DNA from 2 places in the Protofrankia sp. CiP1_Cm_nod4 genome. Region 2 is predicted to be linked to the other one. Evidence: predicted binding sites of a transcription regulator. Region 2 holds the regulator's gene; the other holds the start of a gene.

Region 1 (11,601 bases), on a different contig from region 2:
ACGCCACCGGCCTTGCCGCGGCCGCCGGTCTTGACCTGCGCTTTGACGACGACACGCCCACCAAGATCAGTTGCGATGCCGCGTGCCTCGTCGGGGGTCGTGGCGACCTTGCCGCTGGGCACAGGCACGCCGTGGTCGGCGAACAGCTTCTTCGCCTGATACTCGAAGAGATCCACAGTCCGTCCAGTCGGATATGAGATCGGTGGTCAGGGCCGAACGTTCGTAAGTTCGAAGAAAAGGGAAGCCGGCCCGAGCCTACTGAAGACGCCCGTCCCGGTGGAGACTGCTCCTGCCGCGGCGGCCGGTCTCGTATGCCCGGAGCCAGCCACCATCATCACCCGGATCCGGTGCCGGACGCCTGCTTTTGTGGTGGTCGACACCGCGATCACAGTGATCGCAATACCCACTATTCCGATCGAACCCGGCACGATCTCGGCGCCCGCTACGGCGACGGCCGCGTTACCTCGCTCACTGCACACCCGGATCCGGCCACAAGCCGTACACCGCCGGCCGGGCCGGAACGGCGGAACAACTACCGGCACCTGTGACACCCGATGTCACAACAACGGCGGATGGACGGCGGCGGACAAACAACGGTCACAACCATCTCCACATGCCCACATGCCCGCATCTGCGCATGCCCGGCGGACCGGTGACGAGAACACGGCCGGCGGATACGGCCAGTCGGCGGAACTGCTGGACGGAACTGCTGGACGGGGCCGGCCGACGGAGCCGGCGGGCACGGCTGGTACGACGTGCCGGCGCCTCGCCCGGCCCGGCTGGGACGGACACGACGACGGGCCAGCCTCGTGGCGTCCCGGATGCCTGCCCGGCCGCCGGGGCCCACACCCCTGGGGCCTCGCGCACCCATGGGGACCCTCGGGCCCGCCCTGTGAACGATCTCTCGAACTCCCGGCCCAGGTGGATCCACGCACCTATGCGGACCTCGGCGCCGACGTACGCCGCCCGGCCGGCCGGGCGGAGCCCGGTCGCGGCCCGTGCGCCCGAGCGGCCTTCCGTCCCGGGCCGTCCGCCTGCCCGCGACCGGCGACCGGCCCTCGGCAGGCAACCGGCCCTCGGCGGGCGGCCCCGGCCACTCGAGCGGGCCGGCAAGCCGGCGGCCCGGGAGGCGGAAACCGGTGGCCCCGGAAGGCACCCGGGAAGGCGCCCGGAAGACTCTCAGCCCGCGGAAACCGCCCTGGGACCGGGCGTGTGGGCCGCGGCCACACTCGACCGGATCCATTCGACGATTTCGCCCGTGGTCGCTCCGGGCGTGAATATCTCGGCGACACCGAGTGCCTTCAGCTGCGGAATGTCAGCATCCGGTATGATCCCGCCACCGGTCACCACGATGTCGGTGGCGCCGCGCTCCCGCAGCAAATCCATCAGGCGCGCGAAAAGGGTCATGTGCGCGCCCGAGAGCACCGACAGGCCGATACAGTCTGCGTCCTCCTGGATAGCGGTCTCGACAATCTGCTCGGGCGTCTGGTGCAGACCGGTGTAGACGACCTCCATGCCCGCGTCCCGCAGTGCCCGCGCAATAACCTTGGCGCCGCGGTCGTGGCCGTCAAGACCAGGTTTGGCGACCACCACCCGGATACGTTCACCGGTTCCGCTCACGCGGCCTCCTTGCGTTTCCTGACACCATCCGGCCGGGACGTCGCCTCCCTGACGCGGTGCCCCGTACATGGCGTTCCGTGGCCCGATCTCTCCGTAGACCCTAGCCGGACGCACCGGCGGAAGCACGCTGTTGCCCGACGGGATCACAGCCGCCGCCGTACCGGCCGGCGGTCACGGCGAGAAACCAACAGTCGACATCCACCCGCTTTTTTTATACTCTCAGTAATGGTAGACGTCATGGCGGTTCCCAGCGGATGCCTCCCGGGCCGCGCTACGGCCCGTCTGGCGCGCACCGGCCGGGCCATCCCCGGTGGATGCCGGCCGGCTGGGCGCCGCCCGCGCGGTCGACGGCCTACCGGGCCAGGCCTGGCCGGCCGCGGCATCCGGGCAACGTCCGGGGGCTTCGTGCCTGCGAGTATCGTGCCGTTCCCGGGTCCTTCCCCGCGCGGGAGACCCGGACCCACGGCCGCGCGAGCAGGCCGATGATCGCGTTGCCTTCGGCCGGCCAGTTCGTGCGGCCAGCTGGTTCTTCGGACAACTGTCCGAGCACGGACGGGAGCAGGGCAATCGGAAAGCGTCAACTGGGGCCGGCGGGGGCGGCGGCAGGCAGAGCCACCAGATCGGTGAGCGCATCCGTGGCCCGTCGCGGCACACGCGTGACCCGCGGCCTGCTTGAGACACCGGGGGCGATCCGCGGCATGGCCACGGAGGCCACCTGGCTGGCGACCCATATCGCCTTTTACCCGATCGGGGCCGTCTCGGAACGGCTACGCGAACCGGCCGACCGCTACACCCTCGACGGCCTCTCCCCGCTGCGGCGCGGGCTGCTCGTCGGCGACATCGAAGCCGCGGGCACACCGATCCTGCTGGTCCATGGCCTGATCGACAACAGGTCGATCTTCACTCGGCTGCGCCGGTCGCTGCGCCGGCGAGGCTTCGGACGGGTCGCCACCGTGAACCTGCCGCTGTTCACCGCGGACGTCCCGACGGCGGCCCGCAAGCTGGCCGCGGTGGTCGAGACGATGTGCGAGCAGACGGGCTACCCGCGCATACACATCGTCGGGCACTCCCTCGGCGGCCTGGTCGCCCGCTACTACGTGCAGAAACTCGACGGCGACGCCCGTGTGCACACCCTGGTGACGCTGGGCACACCGCACGAGGGCACCCGCCTGGCCCGGCTGCTGCCCCCGATGGTGCCGTACACCCTGCTGCGCCAGCTCGTCCCGGGCTCGGACGTGGTCCGCGAGCTGGCCGAGCCCGCGCCGAACTGCCGGACCCGGTTCGTGGCCTTCTCCGGGGACCTGGACACGATCATCCGTCCGACCGAGGCGGCGCTCATCCGCCATCCGGACCTGACCGTCCGTAACCTGCGGGTTCCCGGCGTCGGCCACCACTCGCTGCCGTTCAACATCGACGTCGTCCATCGGATCGCGACCACGCTCGCGCATCTGGACGACGTCGAGTACACCGCCCCGGCCAGCGGACGCACCGGCCCTGACACCGGACGCACCGGCCTCGGCGGCGAGGAGGGGCCGGCGGAGGCAGGAGTGGAGATGGTGGCAGAGGCCGAGATGGCGGCAGGAGCCGAGATGGCGGCAGGAGCCGAGGCGGAGGTGCCGGCTACGGCCCCGAGATCCCTGCGTGATGCTCGTCCCGACCGCGCGTCATGGGCGGACGGCCGTCCAGCGGCCGGCGACTTCCAAGATGATCGAAATCTTCGTCACTCATAATGATGAAAAGGCAATAATTACACCGCTTCATACGTCGCGCCCACCGTGGGTGGGGGTGGTGCTAAAGCCCGTTTTGGGACGGTGTAGCGTTCAACCCGGTTTGCAGGCTTTTTCTCCTGCCGTGCCACGACATGCCGTGCCGTAACACGCCGTGACAGGGCATGCCGGGGCGCGGCAGAAGTTCTGTCGAGCAACGGGAGCGTGAGTTCGGGTTGTCGCAGCCCCCAGCCCGTAACTCAGGGCGGCATCGCGGTCAGGGCAGGGCCACGGGCCACGGCGGCCCGTCCGGTTCCGCCCGCCGGGCGGCCTTGGCAGCGCAGATCCGCCGTACCGGCATCGCCACCGCCGTGGTCTCCACCCTCGGCATCGTTATGATCAACACAACCGGTATCGCGCACTCCGAGCCGGTGGTCATTCCCGGCCTGCGCACCGCCGGGACGGTCGCCGACCCCGCGTCCGGCGGCGTGGCGGACGCCGCCACCGACAGGCTGAGCGACCCCGCCCTGCTCGGGCAGCAACGCGACGACGCCGCGCGACGCCAGGCCCAGGCCGACCGTGTCGACCGGGACGAGGCGCTGGCCCAGCTGTCCATCCTGCTCCTCCAGCAGCGGACCACGGCCACGGAGAGCGCGCGCCAGCAGGAGGAACTGCGCTGGGTCAGCCCGATACAGGCCAGGCTCACCCAGCATTTCGGCGGCGCGAACGGCCACCCCGGTATCGACCTCGGCGCGCCGATGGGGACCCCGGTCGTCGCCGCCCACGGCGGCATCATCATCTACGCGGGGTGGGAGTCCGGCTACGGCAACTTCGTCCAGATCCAGCACGCGAACAACGTGGTCACCTGCTACGCCCACCTGTCCCGGATCAGCGTCCGGGTCGGCCAGCAGGTCGCCACCGGCCAGCAGGTGGGCCTGGAGGGGTCGACCGGCTTCTCCACCGGGCCGCACCTGCACTTCGAGGTCCGGCTGGGCGGCCAGAACGGCACCAAGATCGACCCGCTCGCGTGGCTCGCCAGGCACAACGTCTCCTACTGACCGCCACCGTTCTCCCAGCATCGGCTACCAGCCTTCGACCAGCAGTTACCGGCCTTCAACCAGCGGCTACCGCCGGCCGCTCTTCCACCGGCCGTGCCGTGCCGTGCCGATGCCACCAACGTCCGGCGGGCATCGGTAACGGATAGCCGGCCATCAGGCAGCGGCAGCGGCAGCGGATGTCAGTACGGGCCAGCCGCCCGTCGGGCCTGCCGAACGCGGGTGCGCGGGACGCTCACAGCTTCTCGACGGGGGCATAGCGCAGGAGCAGGCGTTTGGTCCCGGTTCCCTCGCCGAAGTCGATGCTCACCTCGCGGTTGTCCCCCGCGCCGGCCACCGCGACGACCTGACCGAGCCCGAAGGTGTCGTGGTTGACCCGGTCCCCCAGGGACAGGTCGGGAATCGGGCGGGGGGCCGGCGCGGGCCGGCGCCCCGGCAGCCCGCCGACCCGCGCGCCGGACGGCCCCGCGGGCGCCGAGCCCCACGCGCTCGTCCGCGGGTGGGCGGCGGCCGACGCCGGCTGGGTGTTCCCCTGCCAGCCGACCAGCTCGGCCGGTACCTCCTCGAGGAACCGCGACGGCGGGTTGTACGCCGGCTGGCCCCAGGCGCTGCGGACCTCCGCCCGGGTCAGGTACAGCCGGACACGCGCCCGGGTGATGCCGACGTAGGCGAGCCTGCGTTCCTCCTCGAGCTCGGTGGAGTCGCCGAGCGTGCGCAGGTGCGGGAAGACACCGTCCTCCAGCCCGGTGAGGAAGACCACCGGGAACTCCAGCCCCTTGGCGCTGTGCAGCGTCATCAGGGTGACGGCCCCGGCGGCACCGCCCGCGCCGTCCGCGCCGCCCTCGCCATCCTCGGGGCCGGGCACCTGGTCGGCGTCGGCGACCAGGGAGACCTGCTCGAGGAAGTCCGCGAGCGAGCCCTGCGGGAACTGCTCGCTGAACTCCCGGGCGACGTTGGCCAGCTCCTGGAGGTTCTCCGCCCGCCCCTCGGCCTCGAGGGCGTCCGCGGCGGCCAGTTCGGTGAGGTAACCGGTCCGCTCCAGCACCGTCTCCAGCGCCGCGACCGGGCCGTCGGCCACGGCCGTGCGCAGCTCGGCGAGCAGAGCGGCGAAACCACGGACCGCGTTCGCCGACCGGGCGGCCAGGCCCGGGACCTCGTCCACCCGGTTCAGGGCGTCGGCGAAGGGGACGCGCTCACGTTCGGCGAAGGCGGCGAGCATCGCCTCGGCCCGCTCGCCGATCCCCCGCCTGGGCACGTTGAGGATGCGCCGCAGGTTCACCGTGTCCGCCGGGTTCACCAGTACCCGCAGGTAGGCGAGCAGGTCCCGGACCTCACGGCGCTCGTAGAAGCGCACCCCGCCGATCACCCGGTAGGGCAGGCCGACCCGGATGAAGATCTCTTCAAAGACCCGGCTCTGGGCGTTGGTGCGGTAGAAGACGGCGACCTCGCCGGGACGCGCCAGCTCGGCGTCGGAGAGCCGGTCGACCTCGGCGGCGACGAAGGCGGCCTCGCCGTGCTCGCTGTCCGCGACATAGCCGACGATCTTCTCGCCGTCCCCGGCGTCCGACCACAGCCGCTTGGGCTTGCGCCGGGCGTTACGGGCTATCACCGCGTTCGCCGCGGACAGGATCGTCTGCGTGGACCGGTAGTTCTGCTCCAGCAGGATCACGGTGGCGTCGGGGTAGTCCTGCTCGAACTCGACGATGTTGCGGATGTTCGCGCCCCGGAAGGCGTAGATCGACTGGTCGGCGTCGCCGACCACGCACAGCTCGGCCGGCCCCACCGCGGGCCCGTCGGCGTCGGCGTCGGAGCCCGGCGGCACCGGAGCCGGCCGTACCGGCTCGCCGTCGACGGTCAGCCGGGGCGCCTGCCCCACCAGTTCCCGCACCAGGACGTACTGGGCGTGGTTGGTGTCCTGGTACTCGTCGATGAGGACGTGCCGGAACCGGCGTCGGTAGTGCTCGGCGACGTCCGGGAACGCCTGCAGCAGGTTCACCGTCGTCATGATCAGGTCGTCGAAGTCGAACGCGTTCGACTCGGCCAGCCGGCGCTGGTAGAGCCCGTAGACCTCGGCGACGGCACGTTCGGCATGGCCGGTCGCCCGGCTCATGGCGGTCTCCCAGTCGACCAGCTCGTTCTTCAGGTTGCTGATCCCGGTGGCGAGCGCGCGCGCCGGGTAGCGCTTCGGGTCGATGTCCAGGTCGCGCGCGACCAGCGTGACCAGGCGCTGGGCATCCGCCGCGTCGTAGATCGAGAAGCTGCTGGTGAACCCGATGCGCTTGGCGTGCGACCGCAGGATGCGCACGCAGGCGGAATGAAAGGTGCTCACCCACATCGCCCGGGTGCGGGTGCCGACGAGCGCGGCGACCCGCTCCTTCATCTCGTTCGCGGCCTTGTTGGTGAACGTGATCGCCAGGATCTCGCCGGCCCGGGCCCCGCGGGCGGCGAGCAGGTAGGCGATCCGGTTCGCCAGCACCCGCGTCTTGCCGGAGCCCGCGCCCGCGACGACGAGCAGCGGCGAGCCCGTGTGGACGACCGCCGCCCGCTGCTGCGGGTTCAGGCCGTCGAGCAGCGCGTCGGGAGCGAGCCGGGGCGTGGCGGGACGAGCGCCCGGCACACCCGGAGCCGTTGGCGACGCCGGCTCGTCCCGGTCGTCAGCGACGTCGTCGAAGCCGGGGTACGGGCCGAAGCCCGAGTACGGGCCGAAGTCGGGGTACGGGCCACCGGGAAGCGCGCTCATAGGGTTCCGATCATACGTTCGACGCCCGGCTCGTCCGACGGCGGTACATGGTTCTCACCCTACGAGGCCCCGGTGCGCGTCACGACCCGGCGTCCCGGTTCAGGCTGTCACACCCACACCACGCCGTGCTGTGGCTCGGCGACCCACAGCACGGTTCACGCTACAGCCCGCTTCATAGTGCGCACCACCGGTAGCCGCCGTCCCGCCACCGGGTGTGACGGGCGTCTGGCACGCGGGCGGGCCGGCGGGTTTGACGACCACCAGCGCCCAAGAGCAAAATAAAAAGGTGCCGCAGCACATTATGATCATTAATTAGGCGCGCGACCTTGCTCTCGCGGACGGGCTTTTCAGCCCGACGTGCTTTCGGAGCGACACCGACGGGTCCGCGCGCCTCGCCCTCCTGCCAGTTCGGCGGGGGGCTTTTTTTGTTGCCGCGGTCACGTCGGAGGTGGCCGCCGAGCTACCGGGAGCACGACGATGCGCCAACCGACCGAGAACCCGACACGTACCACCGGCGGGAGAACAGAGAGCACCGGAGAGACCTCCGGCAGGACGAGCGGGACCGACGCCGCTGGTAGCGCCGCTGGTACGGCACGCGCCACCGGGGAGACAGGCCGCGCCGGTACGGACGACACCGACGTCCCACCCAGATCCGGCGCGCCCGCGGCGTCCACGGACGGCGCCGACGGCGCTAACGGCACGCGGGCCCTCGAGACCATGAACCGCGGCACGACGAACCGCGGCACGACGAACCGAGACACGGTGGCCGTCGACCGCGACACGATCGACGTCGCCACAGCCGCGGTCGTCCTCGCGCCGGTGCTCCGGCGGACCAGGGTCACGCCCAGCGCTCACCTGTCCCGGCTGACCGGCGTGCCGGTGTGGCTGAAGTGCGAGAATGAACAACGCACCGCGTCGTTCAAGCTACGCGGCGCCTTCGCCCGGATCGCGCTCGCCGACCCCGCCGTCCGGGCCAGGGGGGTGGTCGCCGCCAGCGCCGGCAACCACGCCCAGGGCGTCGCGTACGCGGCGGCCCACTTCGGCGTCCCAGCCACGATCTTCGTCCCGGCCGGTGCGAGCCCGGTCAAGGTCGCGCGCACCCGCCGCCTCGGCGCGCGGGTCGAGCACGTCCATGGCGGGATCGACGCCGCCCTGCTGGCCGCCGAGTCCACCGCGCGCGGGCACGGCGGGCTGCTGGTGCATCCCTTCGACGATCCGGTCGTGATCGCCGGGCAGGGCACGATCGGGCTCGAGCTCACCGAGCAGGTCCCCGGCCTGCGGACCGTCCTGGTGGGTATCGGTGGCGGCGGCCTGATCAGCGGGATAGCGGCGGCGATCAGACAGCGGCGGCGCGACGTGCGGGTGATCGGCGTCCAGGCCGCGGGCGCGCCCGCCTTCGCCCTGTCCTGGCGCGCCGGCCGGCCGGTGTGCGTCCCGGCGGCCACCATCGCCGACGGCATAGCCGTGCGGACCCCGGGCAGCCTGACCCTGGCGCTCGCCACCGCCCTGGTGGACGATGTGATCACGGTCGACGAGGACGCGCTGTGGGAGGCGATGGCGGCGCTGCTGCGCGCCGACGGCCAGACGGTGGAGCCCGCCGGGGCCGCGGGGACGGCGGCGCTGCTGCGTCACCCCGAGCTCGCGCAGGGCCCGACCGCGGTGGTCCTCTCCGGCGGCAACATCGACCCGGTCACCGCCGGCCGTGTCCGCGCTCTGGCCGCCGGGCCCCTGCGCATCCCCGCCGCGTGACGTCCGGCCGCACCGCTCTTCTTTGTCGCACCGCATCTTCTTTTCCTTTTCTTTCTTCCCTGCGTACGCCGGGTGCGCCGGGTGCGCCGGGCCGCCGCGGCCCGGGTCACTCCCACTCGATGGTGCCGGGAGGCTTCGAGGTGATGTCGTACACCACCCGGTTGACCTGCTCGACCTCGTTGACCACCCGGTTCGAGATGCGTTCGAGCAGGTCGTAGGGCAGCCGGGCCCAGTCGGCGGTCATCGCGTCCTCGCTGGTGACCGCGCGCAGCACGACCGGATGCCCGTAGGTGCGCTCGTCCCCCTGGACCCCCACCGAGCGGACGTCCGCCAGCAGTACCGCGAACACCTGCCAGATCTCGCGGTCCAGCCCGGCCCGGCGGATCTCCCCGCGGACGATCGCGTCCGCGGCCCGCAGCGTCGCCAGCCGCTGCGGGGTGACCTCACCGATGATCCGGACAGCCAGGCCAGGCCCCGGGAAGGGCTGCCGCCAGACGATCTCCTCCGGCAGCCCGAGTTCCTCGCCGAGCCGGCGCACCTCGTCCTTGAACAGGGTGCGCAACGGCTCCACCAGGGAGAACTGCAGATCCTCGGGGAGCCCGCCGACGTTGTGATGCGATTTGATCTTCGCCGCGGTCGGCGAGCCGGACTCGATGACGTCCGGATACAAGGTGCCCTGCACCAGGAACTCGATCCGGGAGCCCTCCGCCTCGGCCTGAGCCTCCAGCTCGCGGGCGGCGGCCTCGAACACCCGGATGAACTCCCGTCCGATTATCTTGCGCTTACGCTCCGGGTCGCTGACGCCGGCGAGCGCCGCGGCGAACCGGTCGGCGGCCTTGACGTGCACCAGTTCGACCCCGGTCGAGGCGACGAAGTCCTTCTCCACCTGCTCCGCCTCGCCCGCGCGCAGCAGGCCGTGATCGACGAACACGCAGGTCAGCCTGTCGCCCACGGCGCGGTGGACGACCGCCGCGGCCACCGCCGAGTCCACCCCGCCGGACAGCCCGCAGATCGCGCGCGCGTCGCCGAGCTGGGCCCGGACCGCCGCGACCGCCTCGTCCGCGATGTTGACCATCGTCCAGTTGGGCCGGCAGCCGGCGCCGGCGAACAGGAAACGCCGCAGGACGTCCAGGCCGCGGTCGCTGTGCACCACCTCCGGGTGGAACTGCACGCCGAACAGCCCGCGCGCGACGTCCTCGAAGGCCGCGACCGGGGTCGACGGCGTCGACGCGGTGACCACAAACCCCGGCGGCGCCGCCGTCACCGAGTCGCCGTGGGACATCCACACCTGCTGGGTGGTGGGCAGGTCCGCGAACAGGACACCGCCGGCGGTGACGGTCAGGCGGGTCGCGCCGTACTCCGCGACGCCCGTGCGGGCCACCGTCCCGGCCAGCGCGTGCGCCATCACCTGGTGGCCGTAGCAGATGCCCAGCACCGGCACCCCGGCACGGAAGAGCGCGGGGTCCACCTCCGGGGCGCCCGGCGAGTAGACCGACTTCGGCCCGCCCGAGAGGATCACCGCGGCGGGACGCCGGGCGAGGATCTCCGCGACCGAGATGTCCCAGGGCACGATCTCCGAGTAGACGTGGCACTCCCGCACCCGCCTGGCGATGAGCTGGGCGTACTGAGCGCCGAAGTCGACGACCAGAACCGTGTCGTGAGCCGGGCGGGAGACTCCGGACGCGTCGGTGGCCGCGGACGCGTCGGTGGCCGGGGACGCGAGGCCGGGGGCGGCCGGCGCGTCGTCCCCTCGGCCGTTGCCGGTCGGGCCCGCGGCCGGTGTCGAGGCGGCCGGCTTCGAGATGGCGGTGTCCACGACGCCAAGCCTACGGAGAAGACGCCAGGCCCACCGAGGGCCAGGATCGCGAAGAACGGCCAGGCCGGCCGAGAAGGCGGCAGACCCGTGAAGGACGGACGCGACGCCCGGCGCGGCAGCCGGAAAAGCACCTGCGCGACAGCGCAACCGGCGGCCCAGCCGTCCAGGCCTCGTCCAGGCCTCGTCCAGGCCTCGGGCAGGCCTCGGGCAGGCCTCGGGCAGACCGCGTCCAGACCGCGTCCAGGCCGCGGGCATGCCAGCGGACGGCCCTGGAACGGGCCGGACGGAAGGATCGGAAGCGGACATCTAGTTTAGGGCAGGCGCGTGTCGGGATGGCCGGCCATACCGCTATGGTGCCTATCGAGGGACATCCGGGCCCGATACCGGGCCATCCCGGTACGTCATTGTTCCGGGAGGCTGGCGGAGAGGTTGCGAAGGTACGTGCGCAGACAACCGATAGCCGGCACGGGCATCGACGCTCCCCCGGCGGGCGAGGTCACACCGCAGGAGCCGGAGCGGTCCGCTGATGACGGCGGGTCTCAGGTCGACGCCCCAGCCATCACATCACGGGGCCCAGGCGGCATACGACACGTAAGAGCACTGCTCAGCGCGCCGGCGAACTGGCGGGTCCGTACCAAGCTGATCGCGATCCTCGCGGTCCCGATCGTCGCGATTCTGGTCAACGCCGCGATGGGCGCCAACAGCGTGCTGACCAGTACCCGGGACGTCAACCGCGCCCAGGACATGGTGAGGATAAGCCGCGCCGCCACGGCGTTGGTGTCCGCGCTGGAGCAGGAGCGTACCTATACGGTCGGTTATGTCGCCTCACGCGGCACGCCGCAGCCGGGCTCCCGCGTCCCCGAGCGCGTCAGAACGGTGCAGGCGCAGGTCGACGAGGCGGCCCGGCAGTACGAG
Region 2 (11,601 bases):
CGGACCGCGGAGATCTGTGACATCGGGTCGGGATGCGAGCCGTCGACGACGTGCAGCAGCAGGTCGGCGTCGGCGACCTCCTCCAGGGTGGAGCGGAACGCCTCCACGATCTGGTGCGGCAGGTGGCGGACGAAGCCGACGGTGTCGGCGAGGGTGAACGTCCGGCCGTCGGGCAGCGTGGCCCGCCGCACGGCCGGGTCCAGCGTGGCGAACAGGGCGTCCTCGACCAGCACCCCGGCGCCGGTCAGCCGGTTGAGCAGCGAGGACTTGCCGGCGTTGGTGTAGCCGGTGATCGCGACCGCGGGGATGCCGCTGCGCTGCCGCGCCGAGCGTTTGGTCGTCCGGACCGTCTTCATCCCGGCGAGCTCCCGGCGGAGCCTGGCCATGCGCGTGCGCAGCCGCCGCCGGTCCGTCTCGATCTTCGTCTCGCCGGGGCCGCGGGTGCCGATGCCACCACCGGCGCGGGACATCGACTCACCCCAGCCACGCAGCCGCGGCAGCATGTACTGCAGCTGCGCGAGCTCGACCTGGGCCTTGCCCTCCCGGGAGGTGGCGTGCTGGGCGAAGATGTCGAGGATCAGCGCGGTCCGGTCGATGACCTTGACCTTGACGACGTCCTCCAGCTGGCGCAGCTGGCCGGGGGTCAGCTCACCGTCGCAGACGACGGTGTCGGCGCCGGTGGCGGTGACGACGTCGCGCAGCTCACGCGCCTTGCCGGAGCCGACGTACGTCGCCGAGTCGGGAGTGTCCCGACGCTGGACGAGCGCGTCCAGGATGACCGAGCCGGCCGTGGCCGCCAGGGCGGCGAGCTCGGCCATGGAGGTCTCCGCCTCGGCGGCCGTGCCCGAGGTCCACACCCCGATGAGGACCACCCGCTCCAGCCGGAGCTGGCGGTACTCGACCTCGGTGACGTCGTCGAGCTCGGTTGCCAGGCCTGGTACCCGGCGCAGTGCCAGACGGTCGGCGAGGTCGAGCGCCTCGCCGGAGGCGTCGAAGAGGGCGGGAAACGTCATGTCGCTGCCTCCTTTATCGCAGGCTCCCACGTCCGTTCCGGGGCCGCGACCGAATTTTCTCGACCGGACGACGGTGGTTCCCGGTCAGATGACGGCGGCCATGCTGGCGGTGCCGGTGGCCCGGTCACCGCGGTCGGGCGCGGCGCGCCCGGCGCGTCCCGTGCCGCTGGCCGGCCGGGAGCGCCCGTGGCGCCGGTTCGGCCGGCCGCGGCCCAGGGCGATCATCCGGGCGTCGTCGGTGGGGACGGGCGGGCAGAACAGGCGGCCGGCTCCCCGGTCACAGTGCATCGCCGCCAGCCGGGACGCCGTGACCGCGCTGTCGACGCCCTCGGCGGTCACGACCAGCCGCCGCCGGTGGGCCAGTGTGATGATCGAGGCCAGGACAGCCTCGCCCTCCAGGTCCCGCTGCATCGCGTGCAGGAAGCGGCCATCGATCTTCACCATGTCCAGCGGCAGGACGTCGAGGGTGGACAGCGACGCGTACCAGGTGCCGAAGCCGTCGACGCCGATGGCCGGCCCGAACGAGCGCAGCCGGGCCAGCAGCCGGGGCACCCCGACGCGCGCGAGGCCGAGGGTCTGTTCGGTGAACTCCAGCCCGAGCGCTCCCGGCGGCAGCGCACGGCCGTGCAGGAGCTGTTCCACCTCGATCGCGAAACCGGGCCGGGTCAGCTGGTCGGCGGTCACGTTGACCCACAGCCGGGGCGGGCGGATCGCGGTTCCCGCGGCCATTTCGTGCCATGTCCGGGCCTCGGCCACGGCGGTGCGTAACACCCAGCGGCCGACCTGGTCGGACAGGCCCGCGGCCGCGGCGGCCGGCATGAACTGCGACGGGTTCATCAGCCCCCGGTCGGGATGGTGCCAGCGCAGGAACGCCTCCATCCCGGGGACCGACCCGGTGCGCAGGTCGACCTCGGGCTGGTAGTGCAGTTGTAACGACCCGTCGTCGAACGCGGCACACAGGGCCGGGACGAGGTTCAACTCGATCGCGGTCACACATGTCTCCAGACGACGGGTGTCTCCAGCCGGCGGGAAGAACGAGCCACGGAGTCGTCGCACGTTCAGGCCGAGTCGACCATGCCCGCCACCTGTTCGACGTCGGGACGGTCCAGCCAAATTATGCGAGGATCGCGCCGAAACCACGACCTTTGTCTGCGTGCAAGTCGGCGCGTCGCGGCGATTGTCGCGAGCCGGGCCGACTCGGCCGAATCGAGCGCGCCGTCGAGCCAGGCGAGAACCTGGGCGTAGCCCAGCGCCCGGGACGCGGTGGGGCCGTCCCGCAGGCCCATGTCGACGAGGGCGCGGACCTCCTCGATCATGCCGGCGGCCCACATACCGGCCACCCGGCCGGCGATCCTCTCGTCGAGCTGCGGGTGGTCGATGCCGAACTGGACCACGTCGTAGACCGAGCGGTGCTCCGGCAGGGAGGCGGTGAAGCCGCCGGTGAGCTCCACCACCTCCAGCGCGCGCACGATACGCCGGCCGTTGCCAGGCAGGATGGCCGCCGCCGCCGCCGGCGCCCGCGCGGCGAGATCGGCGTGCAGCGCGGCCGGGCCCCGCTCGGACAGCTCCCGCTCCAGCCGTCCCCGTACGGCCGGGTCGGTGCCGGGGAAGGCGAGGTCGTCGAGGACGGCCCGGACGTAGAGCCCGGAGCCGCCCACGAGCACCGGCGTGCGGCCGGCGGCCAGCAGGCCGTCGACGGCCTGCCGGGCCAGCGCCTGGTAGGACGCTACGTCGGCGGCGCGGGTGACCTCCCAGACATCGAGCAGGTGATGGGGGACACCACCGCGTTCCGCCGGCGGCACCTTGGCGGTGCCGATGTCCATCCCGCAGTAGAGCTGCATGGAGTCGGCGTTGACGATCTCACCGCCCAGCTCGGTGGCCAGCGCGATCGCCAGGTCGCTCTTGCCGGCCGCTGTCGGCCCGACGACAGCCACGACCCGGCCGGCGCGGTGCCGGTCGACACCTGTGCCCATGCTCACTCCCGGGAGGATCAGACCCGGCGAAGAACCGCGACGATCCGGCCGAGGATCGTCGCACTGTCACCCGGAATGTCAGCATAGGCCGGATTCTGCGGCTCGAGCCAGACGTGGCCGTCACGACGGCGCAGCGTCTTGACCGTCGCCTCGCCGTCGATCATCGCGGCGACGATCTCGCCGCTGTCCGCGACCGGCTGCTGGCGGACGACCACCCAGTCGCCGTCGCAGATCGCGGCGTTGACCATGGAGTCCCCGACGACCCGCAGGGTGAACAGGGTGCCCTCCCCCACGATCTCGCGGGGGAGCGGGAAGACCTCCTCGACCGCCTGCTCGGCGAGGATCGGCCCACCCGCGGCGATGCGGCCGAGGACCGGCACATAGGCCGCCTGTGCGGGGCCAGCCGCCGACGAGCCTGCCGCGAGCGTACCAACGGCGGGCGCCTGGCGTGGCACGGGGCGTACCGGTGCCTGCGCGGAGAGGACCTCCATGGCCCGCGGGCGGTGCGGGTCGCGGCGCAGGAAGCCCTTCTCCTCCAGCGTCTTGAGCTGGTGCGCGACGCTGGACGTGCTCGTGAGCCCCACCGCATCGCCGATTTCCCGCACGCTCGGCGGGTAGCCTCGGCGCTCGACGGCGTCGCGGATCACCTCAAGCACCCTGCGCTGGCGGGGGGTCAGGCCCGTGGCGTCCGCCGGCCCGTCCGGCAGGTCGCGCACGGAGCCGCGGGGTGGCCGGCCGCGGCGGGTGCGGTTGTCGTCGGTGGTCATCCCTGCCGTACTCCTTCGTTGTCGGTCATGGCAGACTTGCGCTCCCGGCATATCCGACGTTCTGCCGTGAACCGGAGCTGGCGGCCACGACCTGGATCTGACCTGAATCTGATCGCTACGACCGTAACCGCCGCGGCCGGATATCTCAAACGTCTGTTCGAGCGTGTCACGACGATTCCGTCGGGACCGTGCGGTACAAACTCGATCAGACGTTCGATCGAACGGATGTTCTTTGATCATGTTGTTGGAAGTGGTATGTGCTGGTGGAAGTTGGGGAGGTGGACGATGCGGGCGTCGGCTGAGCCTCCGCTGCGGCTGACCGGGCGGGGCCGGGTTGTCCTGATTGTCCTGGTCATGCTGGTGTCCTGCCTGGTGCTGTCCGTGGCCCGGGTGACGTCGTCGGCCGCGCCGACCGGGGACGACCGGCCGGTGCGCGTCCACGTGGTGCGTTCCGGGGAGACGCTGTGGGGCATCGCGCGCGCGCTGGCTCCCGACGGTGACACCCGGGTGGTCGTGGCCCGGCTGGCCGGCCTCAACCGGCTGGAGACGACCGATCTCGTCCCCGGTCAGATGCTCCGTCTGCCGTGACGGGCCTGCCATGACGGGCCTGTCATGACAGGTCCGCATGAAGGGTCTTCTGTGATGCATGTGTCATGAGGTTCCGCGGGTGGGCCAGCTTGCCAGCTCGTGGTGTCCGGTCCTAGTGTTGACCACAACATCTTGTAGTTACGTGGCTGTAAGTCGACAAGATCTTGGAGGTTGTGCGTGCGGTGTCCGTTCTGTCGGCACCCTGACAGCAAGGTTGTCGACAGCCGGGAGGCCGAGGAGGGCGCCGCGATCCGTCGCCGTCGGTCGTGCCCGTCCTGCGGCCGTCGTTTCACGACGATCGAAGAGGCGTCACTGCGAGTCATCAAGCGCAGCGGTGTCACCGAGCCGTTCAGCCGCGGGAAGGTGATCGCCGGCGTGCGGCGGGCATGCCAGGGGCGGCCGGTCCAGGCGGACGCGCTGGCCCGGCTCGCCCAGCTGGTCGAGGACACGCTGCGTGCCTCGGGGGCCGCCGAGGTCGCCTCGGACGAGATCGGCCGGGCGATCCTCGGGCCGCTGCGGGAGCTCGACGAGGTCGCCTACCTGCGGTTCGCCTCGGTGTACCTCTCCTTCGACTCGCTGGCGGACTTCGAGACGGCGATCACCGACCTGCGCGGGCGGGCCGACCGGGCGCCGTCGTAGCCACGCACCCCGACGCGACAGACAGCTGGTGAGAAACACCATCCGACCGACGCCAGACGAGGAGCGCCATGACCGACAACCGTGGCACGAAAGCGACCAAGGCCGCCCCCAGGGCCGGCACCAAGGCCGCCCCCAGGGCCGCTGGCCTGCAGGTGCGACGCGTCAACACCTCGCCGGGCGTCCACCCCTATGACGAGGTCACCTGGGAGCTGCGGGACGTCGTCATGACCAACTGGCGCGACGGCTCGGTCAACTTCGAGCAGCGCGGGGTGGAGTTCCCCGACTTCTGGTCGGTGAACGCCACGAACATCGTCACGAGCAAGTACTTCCGCGGCGCGCTCGGCAGCTCCGCCCGCGAGTGGTCCCTGCGCCAGCTCATCGACCGGGTCGTGCGCGCCTACGGCGCGGCCGGCACCGAGCACGGGTACTTCGCCTCGCCGGCGGACGCCGAGATCTTCGAGCACGAACTGACCTGGATGCTGCTGCACCAGGTGTTCAGCTTCAACAGCCCGGTGTGGTTCAACGTCGGCACCCCCGCGCCGCAGCAGGTCTCGGCCTGCTTCATCCTCTCGGTCGACGACACGATGGAGTCGATCCTCAACTGGTACCGGGAGGAGGGGCTGATCTTCAAGGGCGGGTCGGGCGCCGGGCTGAACCTGTCGCGTATCCGATCGTCGAAGGAGCTGCTGTCCTCCGGCGGCACCGCTTCGGGCCCGGTGAGCTTCATGCGCGGGGCCGACGCCTCGGCCGGCACGATCAAGTCGGGCGGCGCGACCAGGCGGGCCGCGAAGATGGTCGTGCTCGACGTCGACCATCCGGACATCGTCGACTTCGTCGAGACCAAGTCCCGCGAGGAGAGCAAGATCCGTGCGTTGCGGGACGCCGGCTTCGACATGGATCTCGGCGGCCGTGACATCGTCTCGGTGCAGTACCAGAACGCCAACAACTCCGTGCGGGTGACGGACGAGTTCATGCGGGCCGTCGTCGACGACGCCGGCTTCGACCTGCGGGCCAGGCTCGACGGGCGCACGATCGAGACCCTCCGGGCCCGGTCGCTGTTCCGCTCCATCGCCCAGGCGGCCTGGGACTGCGCGGATCCCGGGATCCAGTACGACGACACGATCAACGACTGGCACACCTGCCCGGAGTCCGGCCGGATCAGCGCCAGCAACCCGTGCAGCGAATACGTGCACCTGGACAACTCCAGCTGCAACCTGGCGTCGCTGAACCTGATGAAGTTCCTGCGCAAGGACCTCAGCTTCGACGCCGACGCGTTCGTGGCGGCCGTCGAGCTGATCATCACGGCGATGGACATCTCGATCTGCTTCGCGGACTTCCCGACTCCGGAGATCACGCGGGTGACCCGGATGTTCCGCCAGCTCGGCATCGGCTACGCCAACCTCGGCGCGCTGCTGATGGCCACCGGCCGCGCGTACGACTCCGAGGGCGGCCGGGCCATGGGCGCGGCCGTCACGTCGCTGATGACCGCGACGGCCTACCGCCGCTCGGCGGAGCTCGCGGCGGCGCTCGGGGCCTACGACGGCTTCGCCCGCAACACCGACGCCCACCGCCGGGTGATCCGCAAGCACGCCGCCGCCACGGACGCCGTCCGCACGGTCGGGGTCGACGACGCCCGGGTGCTCGCCGTCGCCGCCCGCGAGTGGGAGCGCGCCCAGGGCGTCGGGGAGAAGCACGGCTGGCGCAACGCGCAGGTCAGCCTGCTCGCCCCGACCGGCACGATCGGCTTGGCGATGGACTGCGACACCACCGGCATCGAGCCCGACCTCGCGCTGGTGAAGATGAAGAAGATGGTCGGCGGCTCCAGCATGCGGATCGTCAACCAGACGGTTCCCGCCGCGCTGCGCGCTCTCGGCTACGCCGAGGAGACCGTCGAGGCGATCGTCGAGTACATCGCCGAGCACGGTCACGTCATCGACGCCCCCGGCCTGCGCCGCGAGCACTACGAGGTCTTCGACTGCGCGATCGGGGAGCGGGCCATCAGCCCGATGGGCCACATCCGGATGATGGCGGCGGTCCAGCCGTTCCTGTCCGGCGCCATCTCCAAGACCGTCAACATGCCCACGTCGGCCACGGTCGAGGACGTCGAGCAGATCTACCTGGAGGGGTGGCGGCTCGGTCTGAAGGCGCTGGCGATCTACCGGGACAACTGCAAGGTCGGCCAGCCGCTGTCGGACCTGCGCGGCGCGAAGCGGTCCGTGACCGGGGGCGCGGGCGAGCAGCCGGCCGCACAGCCCGCCGCCGCACAGCCCGGGGAGCACCGTCCGGTCCGGCGCCGGCTGCCGAAGATCCGCCAGTCGCAGACCGTCTCCTTCACCGTGGGCGGTGCCGAGGGGTATCTGACCGCCGGGTCGTATCCCGACGACGGGCTCGGCGAGGTCTTCATCAAGATGTCGAAGCAGGGCTCGACCCTCTCCGGCGTGATGGACGCGTTCGCCATCGCGGTCTCGATCGCGCTCCAGCACGGCGTCCCGTTGGAGACCTACGTCCGCAAGTTCATCAACATGCGCTTCGAGCCGGCCGGCATGACCGACGACCCGGACGTGCGGATCGCCCAGTCGGTGATGGACTACCTCTTCCGTCGCCTGGCCCTGGACTACCTCCCCGAGCAGACCCGCGCGGAGCTCGGCGTCCTCAGCGCGCGGGAGCGGGCCCGCCAGCTCACCGGCCAGCACGGCGGGGCCGGCCAGCCGGACGCGGTGGAAACGGACACGGTGGAGACAGCCGACGCCGGGCCGGCCGAGGCGACCGGCTCCGCGACGGCCGGGCCCGCGGCGAACGAGGCGGCGGCGGCCGGTGCCGCGGCGGTGCCGACGGTGCCCGCCGAGACCGGTCACACCCACCCGGTGGGCCTGTCGGCCCGGGAGGTGCGGGGCGAACTGCCGCGCAGCGTCCCACCGGGCGAGGCGCTGTCGGCGCAGAACGTGGTGGACGCGCCGCTGTGCTTCACCTGCGGGGTCACCATGCGTCCCGCAGGCAGCTGCTACGTGTGCGAGCAGTGCGGCTCCACCAGCGGCTGCAGCTGAGACCGGGCGGTATCGCGGCGGGATGCGGTATTTCGCCTGATCTAGATAGCCTTCGGCTGTCGAGCCGTCGCAGGACCACGCCGAGCGCTGTCCGTAGAGTTGCGTTGATCGGGTTGTGGTCGGTAGGCAGCGGAGGCCGGTGCGTGGACGAGATCGACTCGCTGGAGGGGGCGACCCTGGTCAGGGTGCTCTCCCAGCTGCGCACCGGCTTTGAATACCGTCCGAGTGCGTTCCCGGCCTCGGTCGCGCTGTGCGGGCTGCGGGACGTTCGCCACTACAAGGTCGCCGCCGGCGGCAGCCCAGAACTGTCCGGGGGGCCGAGCCCGTTCAACGTCATCGTCGAGTCGCTGCGACTCGGTGACTTCACGCTGGACGAGATCCACGATCTTTACAGTCAGCACACGGCAGAGACCGATCGGGTGTTCACCGATGAGGCCGTGGAGCAGGTGCACCGGCTGGCCACGGGCCAGCCCTGGCTGGTCAACGCGCTGGCGGCCGAGATCGTCGACCGGATGAAGGTCCCGGTCACAGAGCCGGTCTCGGTGGAACACGTCAACGCTGCCCGGGAACGGATCATCCAGGCCCGGCCAAGTCACCTCGACTCACTCGTCCGCCGGCTCCAGGAGCCGGCGGTACGCCGGGTTCTCGAGCCCGTTCTCGCTAGCACCGACGAGCCGGCCGACCTGACCTGCTCGGACGACCGGTCCTATGCACGCGACCTCGGCCTGGTCGCCGAGACGCCCGACGGCGGCCTGCGGATCGCCAACCCGATCTACGATGAGGTCATCGCCCGCGCGCTGGCCGAGATCGTCGTGCGTGACCGGGGGCGCTTCCAGCACCGCGGGACTTCGTCCGCCCCGACGGCCGTTTCGACGTGCCGGACATGCTGACCACGCTCGCCCGCTATTGGCGGAACAACGAGCCAATGCTCAGGGTGAAGAGGCCCTACCGGGAGGCCATCCCGCACGCCATCTTCCTGAGCTGGCTCGACCGGGCTGTGAACGGCGACGGTGACGTCTTCCGGGAGTTCGCCGCCGGCGGCGGCTGGGCCGACATCCATATGACCTGGCGCTACACCGCCCCCGATGGCACCAGTGCCGAACAGCACGAGGCTTTCGAGGTGAAGACCCACCGCCCCGGCTACGCCGACCCGGTCAAGGAAGCGATGACCCAGCTCGACGGCTACCTCAACCACCTCAGCCTGGCCTCGGGCTACATCGTCATATTCGACCAGCGCCCGCGGCCGGAGTCCGCCGCCGACGGCCCGCTGACGACCCAGACCAGCCCGGCCGGCCACACCGTCACCATCGCCCGCCTCACGGTCCCGCCCTCACCCGGCGAACAGCCTGCGGCCTCGTCGTCGTAGCCCACGCCACAGCGCCGCCTCGCACCGAATCGATCTTGACTGCCGCGGGAATACCGCAGATCACGAATATGTGCCTTCCGCCAGTATCGCGGGAGCCGGTGGACCCGGCGCGGCGGCTGGTCAGCCGCCGTGCCGGGTCAGGTGCTCCCCGTCCGCGCCCGTGCGGGCGGACGGCAGGCGGTGGGCCGGTTTCCGGCCGTCGAGCAGGTCCAGGAGCAGGGCTGCCGTCCACGAGAAGTGGTTGCTGCCCACTCCGGTGCCGTCGAACGGTGAGTAGTACTCGTACAGGCCCTCGGAACCGGCGATCATCGAGATCGTGTCGGCGCGCAGCCGGTCGGCGAGCTCGCCGCGGCCGGCGCGGTCGAGCCCGTCGGCGAGCAGCCAGTTCATGTTCACCCAGACCGGGCCCTGCCAGTAGCAGCGGGGCTGGAAGTCGGGATCGTCGGTGGGGGTGCTGGCGATGCCGTGGGCCGGCCAGAACCGCGGTGCGGTCATCCGGCTGACAAGATCCTCGACGCCGGCGGGGGGCACGACACCGGCGTACAGGGCGAGGAAGCCGGCGATCGTGGGCCTTCGGATCAGCCGGCCGGAACGCGCGTCCCGGCTCCAGTACATGCCGTCGGCGAACAGGGCGGGCAGCGCCGCCCTGGTCCGGCGGGCCGAGCGCAGCAGCTGCGCGGGCAGCTGTTCGCCGATGTCGGCGGCGATGTCGCGCAGGTGGTCGTTCGCGCGGGCGAGAATCGCGTTGAAGGCGACATCCTGTACCAGCGGGACGCGGGACGCACGAATCCGGCTGAAGTCGTAACGGGCGTCGCGTAGCTCCCCGACCAGGTGGTAAAGGGTGAACAGGTCGGTGGCGGACAGCCGCTGGTCGGACGGAACCTCCTTGTTGTCCCGGCGCAGGGCGTCGAGCGCGCCATCCCCGTTGAGCCGGCGGATGAGCTTCAGGGGGATGGGAGCCGCCCTGCGGGTGAGCTCCATCCAGGCGGGGGTGTTGTCCATCCCCGACTCCCACGAGTGGACCAGAGTGACCAGCCCGGTGTCGTCGGGGTCGCGTTCGCGGTACAGCCAGCAGTGGTAGCGCAGCAGGCCCGGATAGACCGCCCGGTAGAACTCGCGGCGCCGGGCCGGGTCGAACACCTCGCCGACGCGGACGACAGCTTCGGCGATCATCGGCGGCTGGGTGACGCCGGTGGTCTGCACGTGCCGCGGGCCGGCGTCGACGAGGTCGGAGCGCCACCGGTCGGGCCCGGCGTGGTAGCTGCCGGAGCCGGAGAAGATGACGTGCGGGATCATCCCGTTGAGCCACTGGCCCTGCAGCAGCGCGAGGATTTCCCGGCTGGCCCGTCCGGGGTCGACGTGCCGTAGCCCGATGGCGATGAAGCAGCTGTCCCACAGCCACTGGTGGGGGTAGAGCGTCGGGGAGGGCCGGGTCGCCTCGCCCAGATCGTTGTCCCGCAGTACCTCGATCGCGGACGTTCGGAGTTCGGCGAGCACCTCGGACGACAGGGCCGGCGATGACATCGTGTGAGGGTACCGGGGCCGGTGGCCGGTAGCGCCGGAACCTCGTGGCACCTTCGTGATCTCACGTACTCTCAGTGACGATTGTTACGGTCTGTCCACATTGTTGTGGTCATGTTGGTGGAAAATTGGGGCTAGTCTCGTTCTCGACAGCGCGGACGTGGAGAACTGAAGAGATAATTAGTTATTCGTGACACACTGGCCGATCCGCGGAGTAGTCTTCGCGACAGCGGGTGCGGCGTCCCGAGGGTGAGGGTCTACACTGCTTCGTAGACCCGGCGATCGCTTACGTCCGGTTGTGTCTGAACGCGGAATGGGAGAGACGTCCCCAGGCGTTGCCCATACGTGCAAGCACCAAGACCCGTCACCCGCACCGACCTTCGGATCTGCTACTGATGACGCTGCCTGCCCTCGAACTTCATGAGCGCTCCGATGAGCCGCGTACGCGTGCCGTGAGCACGCGACGGACTCGTCGGTCATCCACTCCTGCCCGCACGACGCCCAGCCGCAGCTTGGCTGCCGTGCCCGATGATACCGACGAACTCGACGTCACTCAGGTCGCCGAGCTCGTCGCGCGTGGACGTGAGTCCGGCGAACTCAGCCGTGCCGAGCTCCGTGAGGCACTGGAGACCGCCGATCTCGGTCTTGAACTGCTGCCTGTCCTGGTCGCCCGGCTGACCACACTCGGGG

What was found. The regulator LexA, encoded in region 2, represses DNA repair genes until DNA is damaged. The targets are predictions, from matches to a motif close to CGAACNNNNGTTCG.
Region 1: the regulator LexA is predicted to act here: its motif matches at 7,129-7,142, upstream of pcrA (DNA helicase PcrA).

The regions. Positions count from the first base shown of each region.
Region 1 is NZ_CEVIVC010000081.1:1,677-13,277, forward strand. It holds gene sucC (ADP-forming succinate--CoA ligase subunit beta) at 1-176, opposite strand, end outside; gene AC5LSR_RS15635 (cobalamin B12-binding domain-containing protein) at 1,180-1,620, opposite strand; gene AC5LSR_RS15640 (alpha/beta fold hydrolase) at 2,319-3,350, shown strand; gene AC5LSR_RS15645 (M23 family metallopeptidase) at 3,659-4,384, shown strand; gene pcrA (DNA helicase PcrA) at 4,617-7,121, opposite strand; gene AC5LSR_RS15655 (threonine/serine dehydratase family protein) at 7,599-8,870, shown strand; gene guaA (glutamine-hydrolyzing GMP synthase) at 8,977-10,518, opposite strand; partial or broken gene AC5LSR_RS15665 (sensor histidine kinase) at 11,128-11,601, shown strand, end outside.
Region 2 is NZ_CEVIVC010000003.1:17,478-29,078, reverse strand. It holds gene hflX (GTPase HflX) at 1-1,013, opposite strand, end outside; gene AC5LSR_RS01505 (EAL domain-containing protein) at 1,098-2,006, opposite strand; gene miaA (tRNA (adenosine(37)-N6)-dimethylallyltransferase MiaA) at 2,072-2,986, opposite strand; gene lexA (transcriptional repressor LexA) at 3,004-3,753, opposite strand; gene AC5LSR_RS01490 (LysM peptidoglycan-binding domain-containing protein) at 4,039-4,341, shown strand; gene nrdR (transcriptional regulator NrdR) at 4,519-4,980, shown strand; gene AC5LSR_RS01480 (vitamin B12-dependent ribonucleotide reductase) at 5,049-8,024, shown strand; gene AC5LSR_RS01475 (hypothetical protein) at 8,168-8,914, shown strand; gene AC5LSR_RS01470 (hypothetical protein) at 8,950-9,390, shown strand; gene AC5LSR_RS01465 (amylo-alpha-1,6-glucosidase) at 9,511-10,914, opposite strand; gene AC5LSR_RS01460 (RNA polymerase sigma factor) at 11,307-11,601, shown strand, end outside.